2 linked regions of the Sagittula sp. P11 genome follow. The protein of the gene in region 1 binds, or shares a complex with, the protein of each later gene. Links are inferred from orthologs where the notes say so. Each region holds a gene or a part of one and is shown on either strand. Other genes may lie near its edges.

What was found.
Region 2: the proteins of CDO87_RS17365 (region 1) and dnaN are in contact, whole or in part, in a cryo-EM structure (PDB 8GIZ), measured with the Escherichia coli proteins. The link is inferred for Sagittula sp. P11 from one-to-one orthologs.

What each region holds. Positions count from the first base shown.
Region 1 is NZ_CP021913.1:3,559,578-3,565,115, forward strand. What follows is about bases 1,164-4,089. They hold CDO87_RS17365 (DNA polymerase III subunit delta'), read right to left. Parts: upstream 3,223-4,089; coding sequence 2,104-3,222; downstream 1,164-2,103. Other genes in these bases: CDO87_RS17360 (Mrp/NBP35 family ATP-binding protein), read left to right, coding at 1,164-1,803; tmk (dTMP kinase), read right to left, coding at 3,273-3,911; CDO87_RS17375 (D-alanyl-D-alanine carboxypeptidase family protein), read right to left, coding at 3,908-4,089. In the rest of the region: CDO87_RS17355 (DUF1127 domain-containing protein), read right to left, coding at 300-515; more of CDO87_RS17360, read left to right, coding at 739-1,163; more of CDO87_RS17375, read right to left, coding at 4,090-5,089; CDO87_RS17380 (SPOR domain-containing protein), read right to left, coding at 5,359-5,538. UniProt on the Escherichia coli protein: Part of the beta sliding clamp loading complex, which hydrolyzes ATP to load the beta clamp onto primed DNA to form the DNA replication pre-initiation complex.
Region 2 is NZ_CP021913.1:2,144,130-2,147,103, reverse strand. It holds dnaN (DNA polymerase III subunit beta), read right to left. Parts: upstream 2,060-2,974; coding sequence 941-2,059; downstream 1-940. Other genes in the region: dnaA (chromosomal replication initiator protein DnaA), read right to left, coding at 2,232-2,974; recF (DNA replication/repair protein RecF), read right to left, coding at 1-858. UniProt on the Escherichia coli protein: Confers DNA tethering and processivity to DNA polymerases and other proteins. Acts as a clamp, forming a ring around DNA (a reaction catalyzed by the clamp-loading complex) which diffuses in an ATP-independent manner freely and bidirectionally along dsDNA.

The DNA.
Region 1 (5,538 bases):
CGTTGTTAGGTGCGACGGTGCCAGGGAGGAGGAGAGGCACCGTCGCTTATGCTCGAACCCCAGGGAGGAGGAGAGGGGTCAGGCATAGTCTGGCCCTAAGGCCTTTGTTCGTTGCGCGGCGGCGCCAGGGAGGAGGAGAGGCGCCGCCGCTGATGCTAAGATCCCAGGGAGGAGGAGAGGGACCTTGCATGTCTGGGTCTCGTTGACCCGTTGTTTCTACGGGCGGTGCATCCAGGGAGGAGGAGAGGATGCACCGCCTAAGACGGAAGGGGCGGGAGGAGGAGTGCCCCTAGCCGAATTCAGAGTTCGTATGCCGCCTGGTAGGCCACGCGACGGATTTCGCTGCGGCCCAGGCCGAGATCGGCCAGTTCGCGGTTGCTCAGCGACGACAGCTCACGGAAAGTCTGGTTGAAGACCTTGCGACGTGCGCGGCGTGCGCGGATGGTTTCGACGATCCCAGCGAAGCCGGTCAAAGCGCTTTGGGACTGCGACGTGTATTCGGTTGCGTGTGCCATGTTTAAATGCCTCTGTTGGCTTTGCTGCCTCGGTTGATCCAAAGATGGAGCAAATGCTGCGGGTGCACAACGCCCGCCTCGACAATGCTGCCATGCGGAATGTGCATACAACATGCGTGTATTGCTTAATATTTCGCAAGCTTGCTGTGCAGCATAGCGGTCTTAGGTTGAGAAGACCCAAGGTAAACGCCACTGAAAGCGGCAAAGGGAAGGGTATCGAGCGATGACTTTAGGTAAGGCGGACGTCGAATCAATTTTGGCGCGGGTAAAGATTCCTGGCGGTGAAACGCTGGGCTCGGCCGACATGGTCAGGGCGCTGGTGGTTGAGGGCGGCGCGGTGCGCTTCGTCATAGAAGCGCCCACGCCGGAACTTGCGAAACAGATGGAGCCGGTGCGGGCAGAGGCTGAGGCGGTAGTCCGGGCGATTCCCGGAGTGACCTCCGTTTCGGTGGCACTTACGGCGCATGGGCCGTCGAAGCCGGCCCCCTCGCTCAAGATGGGCGGTCACATGCAACCGCAGGCCGGGCCGATGAAACCGGAGGGGGTCAAGGCGATCATCGCAATCGGCTCGGGCAAGGGCGGCGTGGGCAAATCCACCGTCTCTTCAAATCTGGCCGTCGCCCTCGCGCGCGCGGGAAAGAAGGTGGGCCTGCTCGACGCGGACATCCACGGCCCGTCACAGCCGCGCATGTTCGGCATCACCAAGCGCCCGGCGAGCCCGGACGGCAAGACCATCGAGCCCCTGCACGCGCATGGCGTCACGCTGATGTCGGTCGGGGCGATGCTCCCGGAAGAGAAGGCGGTGATCTGGCGCGGTCCCATGCTGATGGGGGCCTTGCAGCAGATGTTGATGCAGGTCGCCTGGGGACCGCTGGATGTCCTGCTGATCGACCTGCCGCCGGGCACGGGGGATGTGCAGCTGACGTTGGGCCAGAAATCGCAGCTTTCGGGTGCGATCGTGGTCAGCACACCGCAGGACGTGGCGCTGCTGGATGCCAAGAAGGCCCTCGACGCCTTCAACACGCTGAAGGTCCCGATTCTGGGTCTTGTTGAGAACATGGCCGTCTTCACCTGCCCGCACTGCGGCAAGGACAGTCATATCTTCGGTCAGGGCGGTGTTGCGGCAGAGGCGGAGCGCCTTGGCCTTCCGCTGCTGGCGCAACTGCCCATCGACCTCGATACCCGGGTGTCGGGTGATGCGGGGACGCCGGTGGCCCTGGGCGATGGCCCGATGGCAGAGGCCTACGCGAAGCTCGCGGACCGGTTCATCAAGGGCGGGCTGATCTGAAGGGCGGATGGTCGAGCGGGCGTTGCGCAGGCATCGTCCGCTTCGGCAATGAAGGGTTCATGTCCTTCAAAGGAATCGCGTGTCAACTTTGGGTTGCACAAACCGGCCGACTGAAGGGGTCTAATCGGCCGGTTGTTAACCATAGTACGTAATGACACTTGTTCGGATCGCCCCGATTCCCCTGAGCAGCACCGATCATCCCCATTATGGCAAAGGTTAATAATTCGTTAACACCTTTTCTCACATGACGCTGCGTCAACGCTGCGGCGCGGCGCAAATGCCACGTTCAGACGGGCGTTTTTACGCTGCATGCTGCAGATGCAGAAACATATCCGTGATGAGCATGGCCGGATCGACGTTCACGGCACGGGCATGGCGCGCCCTGTCGCCGGCCTTCTGGATCGCCTCCGCCCAAGCGCGTCCGTGCGCCGCGTCGGGCGCGAGGCGAAGCAGGATTTCCGCTTCGCCCGGCACGATCTCGGGCGGCGGGTGGCCGGTTACACCTGTTCGCGCCAGGCGGGAGACGAGCCGGTCGGTCAGGGTGAGGGCCAGCGCCAGCCGGTCCTCGCGCCCCTTGCCGGCGCAGCTTTCGGCGAGCGTCAACATTCCGGGCCGGTCGAGCTGGGGCAGGCTGCCCAGAACCGAGAGGATCTGACGGTACAGACCCAGCCCGTCCTGATTGAACAGACGCACCGCCGTGCCGACCGATCCCTCGGACAGCATGGTCATGGCCGCGGTGTCGCCGTCGGGGATTTCCACCTGCGCCTGATCTAAGGCAGCCCGCATGTCGTCTTCGTCCAGTGGGCCGAGGCGCAGCGTGCGGCACCGCGACCGGATCGTCGGCAGCAGTCGGGCGGGTTGGTGGGAGATCAGCAGGAGGGTGGCGCGCGCCGGCGGTTCCTCCAGCATCTTGAGCAGTGCATTGGCCGCCTGCGTGTTCATCTCGTCCGCGCTATCGACGATAACGACACGCCGTCCGCCATCGGCAGAAGAGAGCGCGAAGAAGTTGAACAGCTTGCGCACCTCGTCGACGCGGATCAGGTCCGACAGCTTGTCGCCCTTGTCGTTCGCGCCCCGTCTGAGCAGGAACAGGCCCGGTTCTGACCGTGCAAGCACACGACGTGCGACAGGATGGTCTGGGGGAATGTCGAGCGAAGCGGGGGGCGTGGGTGCGCCAAAAAGGCCGTCATCCTCCTGCGGCGGCGTTGCCAGCAGGAACCGGGCGATGCGCCACGCGAGGGTCGCCTTGCCGACGCCCCTTGGTCCGCTGAGCAGCCAGGCATGATGCAGCCGTTGCGAATTGAAGGCGGTCAGGAAGTCCTGTTCCGCCTGCGCCTGACCGAAGAGGTTGACGGTGGCACGAGGGTGCGGCGCGCCCTCGACGGCATCCGGTTCCGGCAGATCTGCGGGATCAGCCATGGCGGGATCGCTCCACATGGCGTTCGGCGCGGCGCGTCACGATCTGTGGCTCACGCTTTGACACCCAGCGCCTCCGTCACCGTGGCGTAGATGTCGGAGGCGACGGTTTCCGGCGCCCTGTTGCCGTCGATCACGCGGATTCGTGCAGGAAACTCCTTCGACAGTGCAAGAAACCCCGCGCGCATCTGGCGCTGAAGCTCGATGCCGAAGTCCTCGAACCGCTCTTCGGCGGTGGCGCGGGCCTTCGCCCGGGACAGGCCAGCCTCCGGGTCCATGTCGAGGATGATGGTCAGGTCCGGCTCCATCCCGATCATCAGGTCGTGCAGCTTGTCGACCGTCCCGCGCAGGCCCTGCCGCCCCTGATACAGTCGGGTGGAGTCGGCGAAGCGGTCGCAGATCACGACTTCGCCGCGCGCAAGGGCGGGGCGGATCGTGCGTTCCATGTGGTCGCGGCGCGCGGCGGTGAACAGCAAAAGCTCTGTCTCGGGCGACCAGCGCTCCGGGTCCCCCTGCAGGACAAGCGCGCGGATTTCCTCCGCCCCCGGCGAGCCGCCGGGTTCACGGGTCAGGCGCGCCGTCAGACCGTCCGCGGTAAGGCGGTCGGCCAGCATGCGCGCCTGTGTCGATTTGCCGGAGCCGTCGATGCCTTCGAAGGACAGGAACAGCCCGCTTTCACCGGGGCCGTTCACGAGGCGCCTGCATCCCCGGTTGCCTCGGGCGTGTCCGAGAACCGCTTCATCAGGACCTGGCTGACCGTCAGCATCCGGTCCATGAACCCGCCCGCGGCAACGTTGCCTGCAGCCACCAGCGGAACGCGGGTTTCGGGCAGGCCGTCGGGCTGGATGATGAGTTCCGCCAGTTTCTGGCCCTTGCTGACCGGCGCCTGGATCGGGCCGGTGTAGACCACCTCGGCCTTGACGCCGCCGGCTGTCATGGTCGGCAGCAGCAGGGTGATGTCCTTCTCGGACACGAGGTCGACGTGATCCTGCGCGCCGAGCCAGAGTTCTGCCTGCGTGACCGGCTGGTCCTTCTTCACGATGGTCTGTTCCGCGAACTGGCGGAAGGCCCAGTTGACGATCGCCTCAGATTGTTCGGCACGTTCGCCGGTGGACCCAAGCCCCGTGATGGCGAAGATGATGCGGCGCTGGCCGTTCTTGGCCGACCCGACGAGTCCGTAGCCCGCTTCCTGCGTGTGCCCGGTCTTCAGCCCGTCGGCCCCGATGTTCAGCGACAGGAGCGGGTTTCGGTTGTTGACATTGGAGGGCGCGCGGCCGTCGAATTCAAAGGTCTTCTCGGCGAACATCGGATAGAAATCCGGGAAGTCCTGGATGATGTGCAGCGCCAGCAGGGTGAGGTCGCGCATCGACATCACGTGCCCGTCCGCAGGCCAGCCGGAGGCGTTCTTGAACGTCGAATTGGTCATGCCCAGTTGCTGGGCGCGCTGGGTCATGAGGCGCGCGAACCCGGCCTCTGTCCCGTCGGGGGACAGCGCCTCGGCCAGCACGGCGCAGGCGTCGTTGCCCGAGAGCACGATGATACCGCGCAGCAGGTCTTCCACCCGGACCCGGTCCTTGGTGTTCAGGAACATGGTGGAGCCGGTGTACGACATCGCGTGTTCGGAGACCGGCAGCCGTTCATCGAGCGAGAGGCGCCCGTCGCGGATCGCCTCGAAGGTGATGTACAGCGTCATCAGCTTCGACATGGACGCGGGCGGCACGGCCTCGTCGGCGTTCTTCGCCAGCAGAACGGTTCCGGTGGTCACGTCGATCACGTGCGCGGCGGTGGCCTTCGTATCGAAAGCCGCAGCCTGCGTGGCCAGAAGGATGGCCGTGCCGGCGGCGAGAAGGCGGCGTGTCGTTTGTCGCATGGGGGCCTCGGAGTAGATGCTCGATTCTGCTCTGGGATGTTTATCGCTCATGTGGCTGGCCGTGTCACCCGGCGGTGGCGGCGGATCGCCTGCGACGGACGTACGGTGAGGACACGTCTGCGCGACCGCGCTGGTGGGTGTCCGGTCACGCAGGCGGCTATTGCGATGAAACAAAAAGAAATAGGGCCGCAGATGCCTTGGCATCGCGGCCCCGTCGCACAGATGTTCGGAAGAGGCGGCCCGGACAGAGGCACCGGGCGCCCGCATTGTCAGTCGGACACCGCGTAGGCATCCTCGAACCCCGAGGACTTGATGGTCTTCAGGAGTTGCTCGCGCTCCGCCTCCGTCTGGGCGGGGCCGACCACAACGCGCCAGAAGGGTTTGCCCTTCATCGTGCCGGGCTTGACGGTGGGCAGCATGCCCGCTTGCCGCATGGCCGTCGCGGTGTT
Region 2 (2,974 bases), 1.4 Mb from region 1 along the record:
CAGGATCAGCGAGATCAGCAGCGCTTTCTGTTCACCGGTCGAGCAGTCGGCGGCAGGCACCCCCTTGGCCGCGAAGGTGCCGATCAGGTCGGCGCGGTGGGGACCCACAAGCGTCCGCCCCGCCGCCAGATCCCGCCTGCGGCTTTCCTCCAGCGCGACGCGAAGATCGGCGGCAGAGCCGGGCATCTCGCCGTCGCCATGCACGAGGTCCAGCGTCGCGGCCGGGAAGCGCGTCTCGGCGCCGTCCTGCGCCTCTGCGATCCGGTCGAGCGCGGCCAGCCGGTTGACGTGCAATGCTGCCCCTGCCTCTGCCATCTGGCGTTCAAGGGCCGTGTACCAGTGCGGGTCCCGAACCATGTCCTTCAGGAGCCTGTTACGTTCCCGCATCGCCTTGTCGTAGTCGAGCGCCGCCTGCGCGTGATCGGGGAAAAACGACAGGGCGATCCGGTCGAGGAACCGCCGCCGCCCCTCCGCCCCTTCGATCCACAGCCGGTCCATGGCGGGGATGAGCCAAACCGCGCGGGCGATCCGTCCAAGGGCAACCTGGCTGGCCTGCTTGTCGTCTATACGCACATTGCGCGCCGCGCCGCCTTCGGACGTAAACGCGATTTCGTGCGTACCTTGCGGATTTTCCAGCGTCCCGGTGATCTTCCAGCCAAGGGATTCCGGTCGCCGGGCCATGTCCTGCGCCGACGCCCGCCGCAGACCCCGCCCCGGCGAGAACAGGGACACGGCTTCGATCAGGTTGGTCTTGCCCGACCCGTTCGGACCCCAGATCGCCACCGGACGGTGATCGACGTCGATGACCACCCGCTTGTGCGAGCGGAAATGCGACAGGCTCAGGTGCGACAGGTGCACGGTTGCGCCCCTGGCTGGTGGTTCGAAGGGGTATGTCTGCCCGAGGCCGCGATTCTTCGCTGAAAAATCGGCGCTCTCCCGGTCACACGCGCATCGGCATTACCACGTAGACCGCGCTGGTGTCGTTGCCTTCCCGCATCAGGGTCGGATCGCCGGACGAGTTGAACATGAATACCGCGTTCTCCCGGTCCACCTGGCTGGCGATTTCCAGCAGGTATTTCGCGTTGAAGCCGATCTCCAGCCGCTCGTCGCCGTAGGCAACCGCCAGTTCTTCCTCTGCCGCGCCGCTGTCGGGGGCGTTGACCGACAGGATGAGCCGGTCCTCGTCAAGCTGCAGCTTCACAGCGCGCGACCGTTCCGACGACACGGTAGCCACACGGTCGACCGCCTTGGCGAACTCGGAGGCGTCGACTTCCAGCTTGCGTGTGTTGCCCTGCGGGATGACGCGTGTGTAGTCGGGGAAGGTGCCGTCGATGACCTTCGAGGTCAGCGTGATGTCGGGTGTCGCGAACCGGACCTTGGTTTCGGAGACGGAAACGGCGATATCCATGCCGTCCTCGTCGAGAAGCTTGCGCATTTCACCCACGGTCTTGCGGGGGACGATCACGCCGGGCATGTCCGCGGCGCCGTCGGGCAGCGGCGCGTCGATGCGGGCCAGCCGGTGGCCGTCGGTCGCGACGCAGCGCAGGGCCGGACCGCCATCGCCGTCGGCCACATGCATGTAGACGCCGTTCAGGTAATACCGTGTTTCCTCGGTCGAGATTGCGAACTTGGACTTGTCGAACAGGCGGCGGAGGACTTCGGCCTTGGCGGTGAAGTTCGAGCCGTATTCGGACGATGCCATGACCGGGAAGTCTTCTTTCGGCAGCGTCGCGAGGCTGAAGTTCGAACGGCCCGCAGACACTGTCAGCCGCCCGGTGCCCGGTTCCTCGGCAAGGGCAACAAGCGATCCGTCCGGCAACTTGCGAACGATCTCGTGCAGGGTGACGGCGGACACCGTGGTGCCGCCCGGCTTCTCGACCTGGGCCACGGCCTTGTCGAGAACCTCGATATCGAGGTCGGTGGCGCGGAACGTGACCGTCTCGCCTTCCGCCTCGATAAGGACGTTGGCCAATATCGGAATGGTATTGCGCCGCTCCACGACCGATTGCGCCTGCGCGACCGCGCGCAGAAGCGCCGCCCGTTCCATGCTGATCTTCATCGCACTACACCCTCTCCGCCAGTCCGGACGCGCACGTTAGCGCGGAGCGGACCCCGCTCCAAGCCGGTTTTCGCCATTTGTCTGTTGGATTTCCGGAAGCGTCAAGGCGCGCCGCCCCGAAACGGCGTGCCACGGCTCCAAGTGTTGTGAGGCAGACTCAGGATGCGCCTTTTCAGGCCTCCAGAGCGCGGCGCAGCATCTCCACATCTTCGTCGATCTGGCCGTCCTGCTGGCGCAGCTCTTCGATGCGCCGCACGCCGTGCATGACGGTGGTGTGGTCGCGCCCGCCAAAGCGGCGGCCGATCTCCGGAAGGGACCGCGATGTGAGCTGCTTGCACAGGTACATGGCCACCTGCCGCGGACGGGCAAAGTTGCGGACCCGCTTCGGCCCGATCATGTCCGACAGGCGGATGTTGTAGTGCTCGGCCACCTTGCGCTGGATCTCGTCGATGGAGATCTTGCGCTCCGACGCGCGCAGCACGTCGGCAAGACTGTCCTGCACGAGATCCATGTTGATCGGTTTGCCGACCAGCGAGGCGAAGGCGAACAGACGGGTCAGCGCCCCTTCGAGCACGCGCACGTTCGTCGAGATACGATGCGCGAGGAATTCAAGCACGCCATCGTCGATCTGCAGGCCCGGGTGCATGCCGCGATAGACCTCGACCTTCGACTGCAGGATGCCGAGGCGGAGTTCGTAATCGGTCGGATGCAGGTCGACGACGAGGCCGGACTGAAGCCGCGAACGGATGCGGTTTTCCAGGTCCTTGATCTCGTCCGGGGCACGGTCGGCGGAAATGATGATCTGCTTGTTCTGGTCCACGAGCGCATTGAACGTGTGGAAGAACTCTTCCTGCGTGGAATCCTTGCCCGCGATGAACTGCACGTCGTCGACCATCAGCACGTCGACGGAGCGGA